DNA from 3 places in the Leucobacter sp. UCD-THU genome. Region 1 is predicted to be linked to each of the others. Evidence: predicted binding sites of a transcription regulator. Region 1 holds the regulator's gene; each other region holds the start of a gene.
The links. Region 1 encodes HrcA, which represses chaperone genes, less so after heat shock. Its sites were predicted from a motif close to TTNGCACTCGNNNNNNNCGAGTGCNAA; they were not measured.

Region 1 (5,939 bases):
AGGCGCTGCGTCGGCTCGGGCGCCGCCTCCACCCGCTCGATGCGCACGGCGAAACGATCCTTCGCCACCTGCTCGGCCACCCCCGCGCCGAGAGTGCCTGCGCCGTCGCCCAGGAGGATCCGTTCCCCCTGGCGCAGCCGGCTCACCCGCACCGCGTGGCGCGCCTCGTCGCCCGTCACCTCGACGAGCGCGCCCGGTGCGAGCTGCCCCGCCGCGAGATCCTCGCGGTAGTAGAGGTTGGCCATCGACCGCTTACCCCTGGCGGAAGAAACGGTCGCGCAGCTTGCCGAAGAAGCCCTGCTGGAACTCGCCGAGGTGCGGCGGCTCGTCGCTGCGCAGCGAGGCGAGCTGGCGCACGAGATCCTGCTCCCGCTTCGACAGCTTGGTGGGGGTGTTCACCTGCACGGCGATCTTGAGGTCGCCGCGGTTCGTGCTGCGCAGCGCCTGGATGCCGCGCCCGCGCACCGTGAGCACGTCGCCCGACTGGGTGCCCGGTGCGACCTCGACCTCCACCTCGCCGTCGAGCGCCTGCAGCTTCGCCGCGGTGCCGAGCACCGCGTCGGTCATCGAGACCTGCATCGTGCAGAGCAGGTCGTTGCCGTCTCGGCTGAACACGTCGTGGTGCATCACGCGGAACTCGATGAACAGGTCGCCGTTGGGACCGCCGCCCGGGCCGACCTCGCCGCCGCCGCGCATCTGCAGGCGCGTGCCGGTGTCGATGCCCGAGGGGATGTCGACGGGGATCGTGCGGCGCTCGCGCACGCGGCCCTTGCCGCCGCACTCCACGCAGGGGTGCTCGATGACCGTGCCGTAGCCGTGGCAGCTGCCGCAGGGGTGCATCGTCACGACGTTGCCGAACAGCGAGCGCACCTGGCGCTGCACCTGGCCCTGGCCGCCGCACACGTCGCACGTCACCGGATGGGTGCCCGGCTGGCAGCAGCTGCCCTGGCAGACCTCGCACAGCACGGCCGTGTTGACCGTGATGTCGCGCTGCACGCCGAAGATCACGTCTTCGAGGGAGACGTCGACGCGGATCATCGCGTCGTCGCCGCGCTCGGAGCGGGGGCGGGGGCCGCGCTGCGCGCCGCCGAAGCCTCCCCCGAAGAAGGTCTCGAAGATGTCGCCGAAGCCGGCGGCGCCGCCCTGGCCGCCTCCCATGTCGTAGCGCTGCCGCTGCTCGGGGTCGCTCAGCACGTCGTAGGCGTGGGTGACGTCCTTGAAGCGCTCTGCGGCGTCGTCGCTCGGGTTCACGTCGGGGTGCAGCTCGCGCGCGAGCCGGCGGTAGGCCTTCTTGATGTCTTCGGGCGTCGCCTCGCGCGGCACGCCGAGGGTCTCGTAGTGGTCGGCCACGTTGTGCTCCTCAGGGGTGTTGTTCGGTGAAAATGACGACCGGGCGAGACGGGGCGGGCGCCCCGCCGAGCTACTGCTCCTCGCCCAGGAAGCGGTTGAGATAGCGGGCGACCGCGCGCACGGCCGCGATGTTGCCGGCGTAGTCCATGCGCAGGGGCCCCAGCACGCCGAGACGCGAGACCGAGTCGGCCTCCTGCTCGTAGCTGGACGCGATCACCGAGGTGGCCGCGAGGCCGTAGGGGGCGTTCTCGCGGCCGATCGACGCGGCGACGTCGCGGCCGTCACGGGCGAGTTCGCCGAACAGCCGCAGCAGCACCACCTGCTCCTCGATCGCCTCCAGCACCGCGGGCAGCGAGCCCGCGAACTCGCCTGGCCGCGACAGGTTGGCCGCTCCGGCCACGGCGATGCGCTCGCTGCGGTTGGCCTGCAGCTGGCTGGCCACCACCGAGAGCACCCGGCGCACCAGCTCCGCCTCGGCGGGCTGCGCCCAGCCGTCGACGCCTTCGACGAGGCCCGTCACGGCGGCGACGGCCGTCTCCACGTCGGATCCCACCGCGGCCTCGGCGATCCGCTGCCTGAGACCGTGCACCCAGGCCTCGGTCACCTGCGAGGCCGGCAGCCACGCCACCTGCTGCTCGACGACGCCGCTGCCGAGGATGAGCACGCACAGCACCCGGTCCTCGCCGACCGCGACGAGATCGATGTGGCGCACCACTGTGCGCCGCAGCGACGGGTACTGGGCGACGGCCACCTGGTTGGTGAGCTGCGCGAGCAGCCGCACGGTGCGGGCCATCACGTCGTCGAGGTCGCTCGACTCGCCCAGGAAGCGCTCGATGGCGGATCGCTGCGCCGCGCTGACCGGGCGGATCGTCGCGAGCGTGTCGACGTAGAGCCGGTAGCCCTTGTCGGTGGGCACGCGCCCGGAGGAGGTGTGGGGCTGGGCGATCAGCTCGTCCTCTTCGAGCAGCGCCATGTCGTTGCGGATCGTGGCGGCGGAGACGCCGAAGCTGTGGCGGTCGACGATCGCCTTGGATCCGACGGGCTCATTGGAGGAGACGTAGTCGCTCACGATCGCGTGCAGCACCGCCAGGCTGCGCTCCGACACCATGTGACGCCTCTCCTTCTTGGCACTCGCCAACTCAGAGTGCCAAGTCTATCGCAGGCCGCACCGCGCTGCCGGCAGCGAATCACGCCGTCGGCGAAACCCAGCACGCGGGTGCGGCGGGAAGCGGCAGGGACCGGCCGCGACCCCCGAGCCGTCGGAAGCCGATCAGGACCGTCAGCCGAGGAGGCGGTGCACGACAGTGTCGGCGAGCAGGCGACCGCGCAGCGTGGGCACCACGCGCGCGATCCGCCCCGGCCCGGCGATCGCGGCCCGGCCGTCGATGAGCCCGTCGGCGATGAGCTGCGGGATCGCGCGGCGCTCATCGGGCCGCAGCACCTCGGCGGGCAGACCGTCGGCGATCCGCGTCTCCAGCAGCACGCGCTCCTCGCGGCGCGCGTCCTCGCTCAGCGTCTCGCGCGCGTGCGCCGGCGAGATCCCCGCCTCGATGCGCTGGGCGTAGGCGCCGGGGTGCTTCACGTTCCACCAGCGCACGCCGCCGATGTGGCTGTGGGCGCCAGGGCCGGCCGCCCACCAGTCCTCGCCCGTCCAGTACGAGAGGTTGTGCCGCGAGCGGGTCTGGGGGGTGCGCGACCAGTTGCTGATCTCGTACCAGGAGAAGCCCGCGGCGGCGAAGCGGGCGTCGGCGAGCTCGTACATCTCGGCGTGCAGGTCCTCGTCGGGCTCCGGCACCTCGCCGCGCCGGATCTGCGCCGCGAGCTTCGTGCCCGCCTCCACGATCAGGGCGTAGGCCGAGATGTGATCGGGGTCGGTCGCGAGCGCCGCGTCGATCGAGCGCTCCCAGTCGGCGAGCGACTCCCCCGGCGTGCCGTAGATCAGGTCGACGCTCACCTGCAGTCCCGCCTCGCGCGCCCACCGCGTCACGAGCGGGATCCGCTCGGGCGTGTGCGTGCGGTCGAGCGTGGCGAGCACGTGCGGCACCGCCGACTGCATGCCGAAGCTGACGCGGGTGAACCCCGCCTCCGCGAGGGTCGCGAGGTAGGCCGCGTCGACCGAATCGGGGTTCGCCTCGGTCGTCACCTCGGCCCCGGGCTCGAGACCCCACTCATCGCGGATCCGGCCGAGCATCGCCGCGAGATCGCTCGCGGGCAGCAGCGTGGGCGTGCCCCCGCCGAAGAAGACCGTGGACGCCCGGCGATCCGGCACCCCCGTCCGCCGCAGCACCTCCGCGCCGAAGGCCAGTTCGCGCTGCACCTGGCCGGCGTAGTCGTCGCGGCGGGTGCCGCCGAGCTCGCTCGCCGTGTAGGTGTTGAAGTCGCAGTACCCGCAGCGCACCCGGCAGTAGGGCACGTGCACGTAGACGCCGAAGCGCCGCTCTTCGGCGCCGTCGGCGACGCCGGAGGGCAGCGAACCGTCAGCCGGGGCGGGATCGCCCTCAGGCAGAATGCTCGGCATCGTCACCCGCATCCGCGCTGTCTCGGTCCGCGACCTCGGGGGCGACGGCGGCCGGGGCATCGGCGGCGGAGTCAGAGGCTTCGGCGTCGGGCTCGGGGGCCGCTTCGCCGGCGGGCTCGGGCTCGCCGGCGGGATCGGCCGGAGTGCCCGGATCCGCTGCGATGGCGGCGGGCCCGGCGAGATCCGCGACCGGCGCCGCACCCGGTGCGAGCGCCGCGAGCTGCGCCTTCACGGCCTCGACGGCGACGCGCAGATCGGCGCGCGCCTTGAGACCGAGCAGGCCGCTCTTCGGCGCTGCGAGGAAACCGCGCGCCACCGCCCAGACGGTGTCGTCGTCACGATGCTCGATCGTGAAGAGCTGCTCGCCCACGGCGCCCGCCTCATCGCAGGTGCCCCAGGCGAAGCCCGAGCGCCGCTCCTCATCGACGGTGTAGACGATGAGCACGCTGCGCGGATCCTGCCCCGGCGCGTGCAGCACGGCCGTGGTGCCGGCCACCAGGTACGGCTCTCCGTCGGGGCCGAACTGCTCCTCGACCTCGCCGGCGGCCTGCGGCTGGCCGCCGTCGTCGAAACTCACCCCGGCGTAGCGCGCACCCGAACCGCGCACCACATCGGCGACGGCGACGCCGCTGCCGCGCTGCGCACCCCAGGTCATCAGCAGGCTCGACGCCAGCAGGTAGCGCTCCTGCCCGCTGCCCAGGCGCAGCGACTCCTCGTAGGGCGTGGTGCCCTCCGGCGGGAAGCGCAGCAGATCGGGGGCCTTCGAAGCCCCCACCGCCGCGTAGGCGACCGGCATCTCGATGTGGCTGCTGCGCCGCGCGGGCTGCTCGTTGCTCATCGTCCGCCCCTTACTTCTTCGCGGTTTCCTTGCCGTCGACATCGCCCGAGAGCGCGGCGATGAAGGCCTCCTGCGGCACTTCGACGCGGCCCACCATCTTCATGCGCTTCTTGCCCTCCTTTTGCTTCTCGAGCAGCTTGCGCTTGCGGCTGATGTCGCCGCCGTAGCACTTGGCGAGCACGTCCTTCCGGATCGCGCGGATGGTCTCGCGGGCGATGACGCGCGCGCCGATCGCGGCCTGGATGGGCACCTCGAACTGCTGGCGCGGAATCAGCTTGCGCAGCCGCTCGGCCATCATCGTGCCGTAGTGGTAGGCGTTGTCGCGGTGCACGATCGCGCTGAACGCGTCGACCTTGTCGCCCTGCAGCAGGATGTCGACCTTCACGAGGTCGGCCTCCTGCTCGCCCATCGGCTCGTAGTCGAGGCTCGCGTACCCCTGGGTGCGGCTCTTCAGGTGGTCGAAGAAGTCGAACACGATCTCGCCGAGCGGCATGCTGTAGCGCAGCTCGACGCGCTCGCCGAGATACTCCATTCCCAGGAGGCTGCCACGCCGGCTCTGGCAGAGCTCCATGATGGCGCCGACGTAGTCCTTCGGGGCGAGGATCGCGGTCTTCACGACCGGCTCGCGCACGCTCGCGATCTTGCCGTCGGGGTACTCCGACGGGTTCGTGACCGTGACCTCTTTGCCGTCGTCGGTGGTGACCTGATAGATCACGCTCGGCGCGGTGGCGATGAGATCGAGGTCGAACTCGCGGCGCAGGCGCTCCGAGATGATCTCGAGATGCAGCAGGCCGAGGAAGCCGCAGCGGAAACCGAAGCCCAGCGCCACCGACGTCTCGGGCTCGTACTGCAGGGCCGCATCCGACAGCTTCAGCTTGTCGAGGGCCTCGCGCAGGATCGGGTAGTCGCTGCCGTCGAGCGGGTACAGGCCCGAGAACACCATCGGCTTCGGGTCGGTGTAGCCCGGCAGCGGATCCTGCGCCGACTTCAGCTTGGTGGTGACCGTGTCGCCCACCTTCGACTGGCGCACATCCTTCACGCCGGTGATGAGGTAGCCGACCTCGCCCACCGCAAGACCCTTCGTGGGCGTCGGACCGGGCGACGAGACGCCGATCTCCAGCGCCTCGTGCTCGGCCTTCGTCGACATCATGAGGATCTTCTCGCGCGGGGTGAGCCGCCCGTCGATCATGCGCACGTAGGTGACCACGCCGCGGTAGGGATCGTAGACGGAGT
Region 2 (5,939 bases), on a different contig from region 1:
TGGCCCGTGCTGCCCGACAGCACGATCGACACGAGCAGCGCCACCGCGAGGGCCGCGAACAGGATGGTTTTCGTCGTCGCGCGACGAGATGTCGTGGCGGACGAGGAGACGGTCATGCGAGCTCGGAACACCTTTGCGTGGAACACGCGGCGAGCGCGGCTCGGCCGGTGTGGAATGGGGCGGATCTTCGAAGTCCAGTAATCATCATACCTAGCTTGGGTTAGGCTAAACCCCGGTATTCAACGGATGAATGAGGAGCGCCGTCGTATGAAGTTGGGATCGAAGCGCGGGATCGCCGCGCTCGCGCTCGTCGTGCTGCTCGGGATCGGTGCGACGGGGTGCCAGAGCGGCTCCCACCACGGCGGTTCGGCCGCGGCCGAACCCGTCGAGCTGCCGCCCCTGAGCGAGATCACCCCGCTCGAGGACCCCACCGCCTACGAGGGGCCCACGACCGCGCTGGTCGGCGGTCCCAGCATCCCACCGCTCGCGGAGGAGCCCGAGCAGCAGCTGCCCGCCACCGTCACCTCGCACGACAACTCGGGCGACACCGAGGTGACCGTGACCGACAACTCGCGCATCGTGCCGCTCTCGCTCAGCGGCTCGATCGGCGAGCTCGTCTACGCGTTCGGCCTCGCCGACCGCATCGTCGGCCGCGACATCTCTACGAGCTTCCCAGGCTCGGACGACATTCCCGTGGTCACGAAGGACGGCCACTCGATCGACGCCGAGGGCGTCCTCGCGCTCAACCCCAGTCTCATCATCACCGACGGCAGCATCGGCCCGACCGACGTCGTGCTGCAGCTGCGGGAGGCCGGCATCCCCGTCGTCACCGTCGATCGCGCCGTCGACGCCGAGAGCAGCTTCGCCACCGCGCAGCAGGTGGCCGACGCGCTGGGCGTCGGAGCCGCCGCCCCCGATCTCATCGACTCGCTGGGCCAGGCCATCGCCGACAAGGAGGCCGAGGTGCAGCGGCTGCTGCCGGCCGACGAGTCGAAGCTGCCGCGCGTCGCCTTCCTCTACGTGCGCGGCACCGCAGGCGTCTTCTACCTCTTCGGCGAGGGCAGCGGCATCGACTCGCTCATCCGCTCGGTCGGCGCCGTCGACGTGGCCGCCGAGATCGGCTGGGTCGGCGAGAAGCCCATGACCGAGGAGGCGCTGATCGCGATGAACCCCGACATCATCATCGTGATGACGAAGGGACTCGAGAGCGCCGGCGGCGTCGACGGCCTGCTGCAGGCGCAGCCGAGCATCGCCCTCACCGAGGCCGGGCAGCACCGGCGCATCATCGACGTCGACGACTCCGTGCTGTTCGCGGGCGGCACCCGCATCCCGGACGTCATCGACGGGCTCGCGCGCGCCATCTACGCGCCCGACTCGCTGTAGGCGCCGCGAAGCGTCGCCGCGAGCGGCGGCTCAGGGTCGCGCCTCGTGCCTGAGGAACTGTCAGGAAGCGGCAGGGTACTCTAGTGTGTGTCTCAGCCGGATCGGACGTGGTTCCGCCATCCTGCGCGAGGTGCGGGCCGCAGGATCTCGTCGGGAGATCGCGGGGTTCGCGAGTTCGCGCGAACCGACGCGAGCTGAACTGAAGCAGGTGGACGACCGAACGGGAGCAGGGTTGGCGCAGAAGAACGAAGGCACGAGCACGCCTCGTGGCGCGCGCCAGCACTACCCCGAGGATCGCTTCGACCGCATACCCCGCAGCGGTCGCGTCGGCGCCCACCGCATCACGGCCCGGCCCCGGTACGTCTGGCAGTACCTGGTCGCCGCCCTGCTCGGCTTCGCCCTGCTCACCACCGTCGGAATCGCGATCGTGAGCGGGCTCGGCAACATCGGCAAGTTCACCGGCGACCGGCCCGCGACGACGTCGAACGCGCCCAGCACGCCCGACGCGGTGCTCGACCCCACGGCCACCGTCGCCGTGCTCAACGGCACCGAGATCCCGAATCTCGCCGCCGCGCTCGACCAGCTCATCACGCAGCAGCAGTGGGGCACCATCCTGTTCAGCGGCAGCGCCGCGGCGAGCGACGTGCAGATCTCGGCGGTCTTCTACTCCGACTCGGCCGATGAGTCGGCTGCAGCCGGCCTCGCGGCCGAGCTGGGCGGCATCTCGACGTACCAGACCGAGGAGTACCAGCAGTACGGCGCACGCCTCATCGTGCTGCTCGGCGCCGACTACGCCGGCCCCGGTCTCGACGAGGCGCAGGCGCTGACCGGCGGATCCGCCCCCGCAGAGGAGGTGCAGATCGACCCCGAGACGGGCTACCAGATCGACCCGACGACCGGGCAGCTCATCGATCCCGCCACCGGCTGGCTGATCGATCCCGACACGGGCTGGCCCGTCGATCCGGAGACCGGCGCGCCGGTCGATCCCGCGACCCTGCCCGCGGAGTGAGCCCGGCGGGCGAGACCGCCCTCCGCTCGCGCGTACCCGCGCTCCCTGCTTGATCCGCGCACTCGTGGCGGCTTCGCGCTCAGGTTTCCCTGTGTGTGCGGCTTCCCCGTGCGCTCGCATGCAGGGTGCCCCGTGCGCGCACGGGGTCCACTCGGCTGTGTTCGCTCCTCGCGAGCATCCCTGCTTGCACTCGCCATGCTTGAGTGCCAAGATTGGTGTTAGCAGTCGATTCGGCTGAGTGCTAAACATCCGTGCGTCGGTGCCCGGCGCCGGCACGGAGCCCACCATCAGTAAAGACGTCCGGGAGGGGCGAAATACATGGCAAAGATCATTGCATTTGATGAGGAAGCGCGTCGTGGGCTCGAGCGGGGTCTCAACACCCTCGCCGACGCCGTCAAGGTGACGCTCGGCCCGCGCGGCCGCAACGTCGTCCTCGAGAAGAAGTGGGGCGCCCCCACCATCACCAACGACGGCGTCTCGATCGCCAAGGAGATCGAGCTCGACGATCCCTACGAGAAGATCGGCGCCGAGCTCGTCAAGGAGGTCGCCAAGAAGACCGACGACGTCGCGGGCGACGGCACCACCACCGCCACCGTGCTCGCTCAGGCGCTCGTGCGCGAGGGCCTCCGTAACGTCGCCGCCGGCAGCGACCCGATCGCCATCAAGAAGGGCATCGAGAAGGCCGTCGCCGCCGTGTCGGCCAAGCTCCTCGAGAACGCGAAGGAGATCGAGACCACCGACGAGATCGCCGCCACCGCCTCGATCTCGGCTGCCGACGAGCAGATCGGCCAGCTCATCGCCGAGGCCATCGACAAGGTCGGCAAGGAGGGCGTCGTCACCGTCGAGGAGTCGAACACCTTCGGCACCGAGCTCGAGCTGACCGAGGGCATGCGCTTCGACAAGGGCTACCTCTCGGCCTACTTCGTCACCGACGCCGATCGCCAGGAGGCGGTCTTCGAGGATCCCTACATCCTCATCGTCAACAGCAAGGTCTCGAACATCAAGGACCTGCTCCCCGTCGTCGATCCCGTGATCCAGTCGGGCAAGCAGCTCCTCATCATCGCCGAGGATGTCGAGGGCGAGGCGCTCGCGACGCTCGTGCTCAACAAGATCCGCGGCATCTTCAAGTCGGCCGCCGTCAAGGCTCCCGGCTTCGGCGACCGCCGCAAGGCCATGCTGCAGGACATCGCGATCCTCACCGGCGGCACCGTCATCTCCGAGGAGGTCGGCCTCAAGCTCGAGAACGCCACCCTCGACATGCTCGGCAGCGCCCGCAAGGTCATCATCACCAAGGACGAGACCACCATCGTCCAGGGTGGCGGCGACGAGGAGCAGATCCAGGGCCGCGTGGCTCAGATCCGCCGCGAGATCGAGTCGACCGACAGCGATTACGACCGCGAGAAGCTGCAGGAGCGCCTCGCCAAGCTCGCCGGTGGCGTCGCCGTCATCAAGGCCGGCGCCGCGACCGAGGTCGAGCTCAAGGAGCGCAAGCACCGCATCGAGGACGCCGTGCGCAACGCGAAGGCGGCCGTCGAGGAGGGCGTGCTGCCCGGCGGCGGTGTCGCGCTGATCCAGGCCGGCAAGGACGTGTTCGACTCGCTCGAGCTCTCGGCCGACGAGGCCGTGGGCGCGAAGATCGTGCGCGCCGCCATCGAGGCTCCGCTGCGCCAGATCGCGCAGAACGCCGGCCTCGAGCCCGGCGTCGTCGCCGATCGCGTCGCCAACCTGCCCATCGGTCACGGCCTCAACGCCGCGACCGGCGAGTACGGCGACCTGGTCGCGCAGGGCATCCTCGATCCCGCCAAGGTGACCCGTTCGGCGCTGCAGAACGCCGCGTCGATCGCCGGCCTCTTCCTCACCACCGAGGCCGTCGTCGCCGACAAGCCCGAGCCCGCCTCCGCGGCTCCGGCCGATCCCGGCGCCGGTATGGACTTCTAAGTCCGAAGCTCACGCAGGGGCCGCACCTTCGGGTGCGGCCCCTGCTGCGTTTCCGGGGGTCCTGGGCGCCGTGCTCCTCCCTCGCCCTCCCTGCCTCCCGCCCCACTCTCACTCTGTCCTCGCTCTGCCCCGTCCCTGCCCCGTCCCCGCTCCCGATCCCGCCCCTGCTCCCGCCCCCATTGAGCTGACGCGTGTGGTCGTTTTGTGGGAGGCAGAGGGCCACACGCGTTATCTCGCACGGGAAGGGCGGGCGGGCAACAGGGCGGGCGGGCCGGATCGCAGCGGCCGGATCGAGCCGGAGGTCTATCCGAACTCAGCACTTCGTCCACAGGCGGCGCCGGGCGCGATTTTCTGGCGTGGATCGGCGGCCCCTGTGGGGAACCGCGTTTCAGCCCGTCACGTCCTCCAGGGTGAGGCCATGCCCTCCTCCCGCGGACCCCGAACCTCGCCACTGCCTCCTCGCGCCTTTCTCGTCGGCGAGGGGATGCGGGGCGAGTTGAGCCGGCGACAGCTTCGCCACCCCAGATTCGAGGCGCCGCACCGGGGTGTGCGGCGTCTCAAGGACGACGCCCGCTCGGCGCACCTTCGCGAGCGTGTCGCACGTGCGGCCGCAGACTACCTGCCGCTGCTGCGTCGGGAGCGCCGGGAAGCGTTCAGTCACACCACCGCGCTGCACCTGTACGGCGCCCCGATTCGCACCCCGGTCGAGGTGCACGTCTCGATCGCCGCTCCGCACGGGCCCGCCCGCGGCCGCAATGTGCTGGGGCATCACCACGGTGCCCGCGTGCGGCCGAGAGCGCTGCGCGTGGCGGGTGCGGCGACGGCATTGCCCTGCGTTCCGCCCGCCACGGCGCTCATCCAATCGGCGTCTCTGCTGAGTTTCCGCGAGCAGGTGGTCGCCATCGATCATCTCGTGAGGGTCCGAGGGCGCGCAGGAGGGGAGTGGTCTCTGGCCGAACTGCACGATCTCGCCGCCGCGGTAGCGGATTCGAGCGCGCGAGGCATCCTGAGGCTCAGGGCAGCGCTGAGCGTCGCCCGCATCGGAGCGGAATCGCGTATGGAGAGCCTGCAGCACTTCGAACTCGCGCGCATGGGGGTCGATACGCTGGAGTTGCAGGCCGACCTCCACGACCGCGAGGGCGTCTGGATCGGCAGATTCGATTCGGTGGATCGGGTGAAGCGCCGCATTCTCGAGTACGACGGAGAGCAGCATCGCATCGACCGCGCGCAGTACTTGCACGACGAGCGCCGCCTCGACCGCGCTCGTGACGAGGGCTACCGGGTGATGCGCACGCACTACGAGGACTTCCGCCCGGAGGCACTCGAACGCACGAGGGCCGGCCTCTGCGAGTTCCTGCAGTGCCGTCCCCGGCCGATCCCCGCCTGGCTCGAGCGATACTTCGCCGAGCCGTACTGAGGGGGCGCCTACCCTCCCTCCTTCCCTCCTGCCCCGCCCTGCACTGAAACTCGTTCGAACTGACGCCTGTGGTCGCTCTGTGAAGGCGAAACGACCAGAGGCGTCAGCTCGAAACCGGGGAAGGGCGAGGGGGAGGGAAAGCGGGGAGGGAGGGAGGGAGGGAGGGAGGAAGGAAGGGAGGGAGGGAGGGAG
Region 3 (5,939 bases), on a different contig from region 1:
GTGGATCAACATCCTGCTGATCGGGCTCATCGGCATGCTCGGGATCCTGCTCGACATCGGGAAGGCGACCGCGTACATCAACTTCGGCGCATTTCTCGCGTTCGCGCTCGTGAACGTCGCATTCCTCGTGTGGATCTGGCGCAGCTTCCGTACCCGCAGTAGCGTGGCGCGCGCGGCTCTGCTCAGCCTGCTGCCGATCGCGGGTTTCGCGGTCGATCTGTACCTCTTCTCGAAGCTGCATCCCGAGGCGTACGCGATCGGGGGCGGCTGGCTGGTCCTCGGTCTCGTGATGCTCGGGATCGCCACCCGCGGATTCCGTCGTCCGGTGCCGGTGCTCTCCGAGCGCTAGACGCGTCGCTCGGCCGCGCTGCGAGCATGGTCGGGCGGCGAGGCGCGCCCCGGGGGCGCGGCGGTTCTCGGCCTCCGGGGCGGGCATCGAACGTCGAGGCGAGTACTCTGAGGGCATGGACGACGGCACCGATGCCCGGCCCGCGATTCAGGTCGCGGGGCTGACGGTGCGGCGCGGCCGGAGCACGGTGCTCGACGACGTCGGGTTCGAGATACCGCGCGGGCAGGTCACTGGTCTGCTCGGCCCCTCGGGCTGCGGCAAGAGCACGCTGATGCGCTCCGTGGTCGGGGTGCAGGGCGGGGTCGCGGGCGAACTGCGCGTGCTCGGCGAGCCGGCGGGATCGAAGCGGCTGCGTCGCCGGGTCTCCTACGCCACGCAGGCCGCGTCGGTGTACGACGACCTCACCGTGCAGCAGAACCTGCGCTACTTCGCCCGCGTGCTCGGCGCGCCCGGCGGCGATACCGAGCGCGTGATCGAGCTGGTCGGCCTGGGCGGCCACGCGAAGCGACAAGTCGAGGCGTTGAGCGGCGGGCAGCGCAACCGGGTCTCGCTGGCTGCAGCGCTGCTCGGGTCGCCCGACGTGGTCGTGCTGGACGAGCCCACCGTCGGCCTCGACCCCGTGCTCCGGGTCGAGCTGTGGGATCTCTTCCGAGAGCTCGCGGCCACCGGCACCACCCTCCTCGTCAGCAGTCACGTGATGGACGAGGCGCTGCGCTGCGACCGCCTGCTGCTGATGCGCGAGGGCCGCATCATCGCCGACACCTCGCCCGCCGACCTGCTCGAGCGGACCGGCACGACCGACCCCGAGGCCGCGTTCCTCGCGATCGTCGCGACACAGGGCGGCGCGCCCGCGCGGCCTCCGGCTGCGGCGTCCCACCACGGGAGGCACGAGGCCGCCGACCCCGCAGAGGCTTCGAAGGAGGGTACGGGATGACCCTCACCCGCACCCTTGCCACCGCCGGCCGCGTGCTGCGGCAGCTCGGTCACGACCCGCGATCCATCGCTCTGCTGCTGCTCATGCCGAGCCTGCTCGTCGGCCTCTTCGCGTGGCTGCTCGACGAACAGGAGGGGGCGTTCGAGCAACTCGGCGGGCCGATCCTGGCTCTGTTCCCCTTCATCCTCATGTTCATCATCACGTCGGTGACCACCCTGCGGGAGCGCCGATCCGGCACGCTCGAACGGCTGATGACCACACCCCTCGGCAAGGGCGACTTCATCGCGGGCTACGCGCTCGCGTTCGGCCTCGCCGCCGCCGTGCAGGCGGTGATCACGGTCGGCTTCGCGGTGGTCGTGTGCGGGCTCGAGGTCGACGGTCCGATCTGGCAGCTGGGGCTCGTCGCCGTGCTCGACGCCCTGCTCGGCACCGGGCTCGGGCTGCTCGCCAGCGCCTTCGCCCGCACGGAGTTCCAGGCGGTGCAGTTCATGCCGGTGCTCGTCTTCCCGCAGATCCTGCTCGGCGGACTGCTGATGCCGCGAGATCGCATGCCCGACCCGCTGCACGCGGTCTCGGACTGGCTGCCCCTCAGCTACGCGATCGACGCGGTAAACGCGGTGACCCGCGGCGACGTGGGTTGGGAGCTGGGCGGGCCGCTGATCGTGATCGGCGCAGTGACGCTGGCCGCGCTCAGTCTGGCCGCGCTGACCCTGCGCCGACGCACGCCGTAGAGCGAGCGGCACTGCGGCACGGCGGCGCGGCCGCGCTGCAGCCGGGCGCCCCGGCGGACCGCCCAGCAGCGCCCTGCGCAGCCGGGTCCCCGAGGCGCCGGGTTACGACCCCGTGCTCCTCCGGTTCCAGAGCTGATGCGTGAGACCGCTCGAACTGCTGACCGACTCGAGGGTGAAGCGATCCTCGAAGCCCGTGACATCGTGCCACAGGCTCACCCCGCGCCCCAGTGTGATCGGCACGATCACCAGGTGCATGAAGTCGATGAGATCTGCGCGCAGGAACTGCCGCACGGTGGTCGGGCCGCCCCCGATGCGCACGTCGAGGCCGTCCGCGGCCTCCTTCGCCCGGCGCAGCACCTCTTCGGGGGTGTCGTCGACGAAGTGGAAGCTCGTGCCGTTCTCGAACACCATCTGCTCGCGCGGGTGGTGGGTGAGTACGAAGCAGGGCGTCTTGAAGGGCGGTTGCTCGCCCCACCAGCCGCGCCAGCCGTCGTCCGGCCAGGGCCCCTGCTGCGGGCCGAACTTGCGGCGGCCCATGATCTCGGCGCCGATGCCCTGTCCCCACATGCTGAACAGCGCCCGGTCGAGGGTGACCGGCTCCTGCACCCGGTGCACCCCCTCGATGACGCGGCCGTCGAACCACCCGAAGAGACGGCTGGCGTCTCCGATCGGCTGATCGAACGTCACGTACTCTCCGGCCGAGTAGCCGTCGAGCGATACGAACTGATTGTGCACGCGAGTGCGGACCATGACCCCTCCAGAGGCTCGTGCGATCCCGAGCCGATCCCGGGTCGTGGGTGTCGGGCGGTTGCCGTCGCCAGGCGAATCCCCGAAGCCCGGTGCGAACCGGGGGTCGTGTGCTCGGGTGGCGCACTCGCAGGTTAGATGATCGTGCCCGGTCGCGCCACCCCTGGAAAGCCCGGCGCCGCTGGCGCAGTCTGGAGAGACGACGCATCATGAGGAGGAGGGCACCATGGACGAGCAGATGCCGCGCGCGGTCGAGGAGGGTGCCGAGCGCGCCGAGGAGGTCGTCGAGAAGACGAACACCGGATCGGACGCCGAGTCGGCGGCCGGGGCGGGCGGTGAGCCCGGTGGCGAGCCGTCCCAGGAGACGGGGCGGGGCGAGGTGGACGCCGCCCGCGACGTCACCGACGACGAGCGATGGCAGCAGCCGCAGGAGCCTCGGACCACCGTCGACTGACCGCCGCTGAACGACGAGGGCTCCGCGTCCGCTCGAAGAGAGCGGGCGCGGAGCCCTCGTTCGTGTGCGTCGCGCTTAGGCCGGACTGTTCTCCAGCTGCGCGGGGGTGGGATCGGAGGCCTGAATGGTCTGCGGCGTCTCGCCGGCTCCGCCGGTCATGACCTCCACCTTGCGCGGCTTCGCGCGCTCGCTGACCGGGATCGTGACGCACAGGACCCCGTTGTCGTAGCTGGCGCTGATGCGTTCGGTGTCGATGCCCTGGCCCAGGCTCAGCTGGCGCAGGAAGCTGCCGGCGGTGCGCTCGCGGGTGATCCACTTCACGTTCTCGGCGTCGGGCAGGGTGCGCTCGGCTCGGATCGTGAGGAGCTGCCCGTCCACGTCGATGTCGACGGAGCCGGGATCCATGCCGGGGAGGTCTGCCGTCAGCAGGTAGTGGTCGCCATCGCGATAGAGATCCATCGGCATCTGCCGGGGGCCGCGGAGCGGTTCGCTGAGCAGCACGTCGGCGAGGCGTTCCACGTCGCGGAGGGGGTTGTAGCTTGCCATGTTCGCACCTTTCTCTCATCTGGCGATACGGAGTTCGAAAGTTGAGTCGATGCGACTCAACCTGCTTGTAGATTAGCACTCTCGAGGTGGGAGTGCTAAGAGGCGTTCGCTGAGGGCAAACGAGCCGGCGGGTGAGGACGGATCCTCTCCCGGGTGCGTGGGCGCCTATCATCGCGCGATCCTGAGCCGCAATGGGCAGCGAACCGTGACCCGCGCTCGTTAGACTGCGAACACAGAGTCGCAGGGGGTGCCATGACCGAAATGCAGGACATGACGGGCGGTCGCGAGCTCGTCATGGTTTCCAATCGACTTCCCGTCGACCGCGTGGTCGCGAGCGACGGATCGACCTCCTGGCGCACCTCGCCCGGGGGGCTCGTCACCGCCGTCGCGCCCATCGTCGAGCAGCTCGGCTGCCTCTGGGTCGGGTGGGTCGGCGCCGCCGACGAGCAGCTCGAGCCCTTCGAGATCGGATCGATGCGCCTCGCCCCCGTCGAACTCAGCGAAGACGACATCGAGTTCTACTACGAGGGCTTCTCGAACGGCACGCTGTGGCCGCTCTACCACGACGTGATCGCGCGCCCCGACTTCCACCGCGTGTGGTGGGACCGCTACCGTCGGGTGAACCAGCGGTTCGCGGAGCGCGTCGCCGAGCAGGCCGCCCGGGGAGCGATCGTGTGGGTGCACGACTACCAGCTGCAGCTCGTGCCCGCCATGCTGCGCGAACTGCGCCCCGACCTCACGATCGCGTTCTTCCTGCACATCCCGTTCCCGCCGAGCCGCCTCTTCGCACAGCTGCCGTGGCGCAAGAGCGTCGTCGAGGGGCTGCTCGGCGCCGACGTGATCGGGTTCCAGCAGGTCACCGACGCGGTCGCCTTCCGCATGACCGCCGAGCGCTTCACCCGCGTGCCCGCCCTCGGCAATACGATCGTCGTACCCGGCACCGCCGACCATCCGTCGCGCACGGTGCTCGCCCAGGAGTTCCCGATCTCGATCGACGCCGCAGCCTTCGCCGAGGTCGCCGCCCGCCCCGAGATCCAGCAGCGCGCGCGGGAGATCCGCGCCGAGCTCGGCAACCCCAAGACGGTCATGCTGGGCGTCGACCGGCTCGACTACACGAAGGGCATCCGCCACCGCCTCAAGGCGTTCGACGAGCTGCTCGGCGACGGTGAGATCGACCCCGCCGACATCGTGTTCGTGCAGGTCGCGAGCCCGAGCCGCGAACGCGTCGACGCCTACCGGCAGCTGCGTGACGAGGTCGAGCTCACGGTGGGGCGCATCAACGGCGAGCACGGCTCGATCGGGCACGCGCCGCTCGTCTACCTGCACCGCGGACACACCCGCGACGAGATGGTGGCCCTCTACCTCGCGGCCGACGTGCTGCTCGTCACACCGCTGCGCGACGGCATGAACCTCGTGGCGAAGGAGTACGTGGCGTGCCGGGCCGACGAGCAAGGGGTGCTGGTGCTGAGCGAGTTCGCGGGCGCGGCCGACGAACTGCGCGACGCGCTGCTCGTCAACCCCCACGACATCGAGGGGCTCAAAGCCGCGATCGTGCGCGCCGCGCACATGCCGCGCGAGGAGCAGCGCCGACGGATGCGCTCGCTGCGGCGCACCGTCTACGACAACGACGTGGCGCATTGGGCGACGGGCTACCTGGGCGCGGTTCGCGCGGCCGCCGAGTCGCAGCGCCCCAGCCAGACCGGGCACCGCACCGAGCCGATCCAGGTCAGCACGGCGTTCGTGCCGCGCAGCATCGACGACCGGGTGCGGCGCCTCGCCGCGCTCCCGCAGCTCATCGTGGCGAGCGACTTCGACGGCACGCTCGCGCCCATCGTGCCCCGGCCGCAGGACGCGCGGATCCTGCCCCGGGCGCGTCAAGCGCTCGAGGTGCTGCGCAGCGCGCCCGACACCTACGTCGCGGTGCTGACGGGCCGCTCGCTCGAGGGGCTCGCCGAGACCGGACTGCAGAGCGAGGGCTGGATCGTGTCGGGCTCGCACGGCTCCGAGCTGACGGGGCTCGACGTCGGCGCCGTCGCCGGCGCCGGGGAGGCGCCGCCGCTCGGCAGCCCGCTCACCGATGAGGAGCACGAGCGCCTGCAGCGGATCGCGCGCCGCTTCGAGCGCGTGCTGGGCGGCGAGCCGGGGGTGCGTCTGGAGCGCAAGCCGTTCGGGATCGCG

Region 2: the regulator HrcA is predicted to act here: its motif matches at 2,611-2,637, upstream of groL (chaperonin GroEL).
Region 3: the regulator HrcA is predicted to act here: its motif matches at 3,834-3,860, upstream of H490_RS19275 (Hsp20/alpha crystallin family protein).

What each region holds. Positions count from the first base shown of each region.
Region 1 covers NZ_KB714604.1:366,535-372,473, reverse strand. The annotation lists gene H490_RS29160 (16S rRNA (uracil(1498)-N(3))-methyltransferase) at 1-245, opposite strand, end outside; gene dnaJ (molecular chaperone DnaJ) at 253-1,350, opposite strand; gene hrcA (heat-inducible transcriptional repressor HrcA) at 1,421-2,458, opposite strand; gene hemW (radical SAM family heme chaperone HemW) at 2,630-3,868, opposite strand; gene H490_RS32860 (DUF1990 family protein) at 3,849-4,706, opposite strand; gene lepA (translation elongation factor 4) at 4,717-5,939, opposite strand, start outside.
Region 2 covers NZ_KB714601.1:108,136-114,074, reverse strand. The annotation lists gene H490_RS21630 (FecCD family ABC transporter permease) at 1-116, opposite strand, end outside; gene H490_RS21625 (heme/hemin ABC transporter substrate-binding protein) at 268-1,383, shown strand; gene H490_RS21620 (LytR C-terminal domain-containing protein) at 1,616-2,392, shown strand; gene groL (chaperonin GroEL) at 2,711-4,330, shown strand; gene H490_RS0115765 (hypothetical protein) at 4,878-5,747, shown strand.
Region 3 covers NZ_KB714599.1:397,111-403,049, forward strand. The annotation lists gene H490_RS19250 (APC family permease) at 1-349, shown strand, start outside; gene H490_RS19255 (ABC transporter ATP-binding protein) at 465-1,283, shown strand; gene H490_RS19260 (ABC transporter permease) at 1,280-2,014, shown strand; gene H490_RS19265 (dihydrofolate reductase family protein) at 2,117-2,764, opposite strand; gene H490_RS19270 (hypothetical protein) at 2,988-3,215, shown strand; gene H490_RS19275 (Hsp20/alpha crystallin family protein) at 3,291-3,761, opposite strand; gene H490_RS19280 (bifunctional alpha,alpha-trehalose-phosphate synthase (UDP-forming)/trehalose-phosphatase) at 4,014-5,939, shown strand, end outside.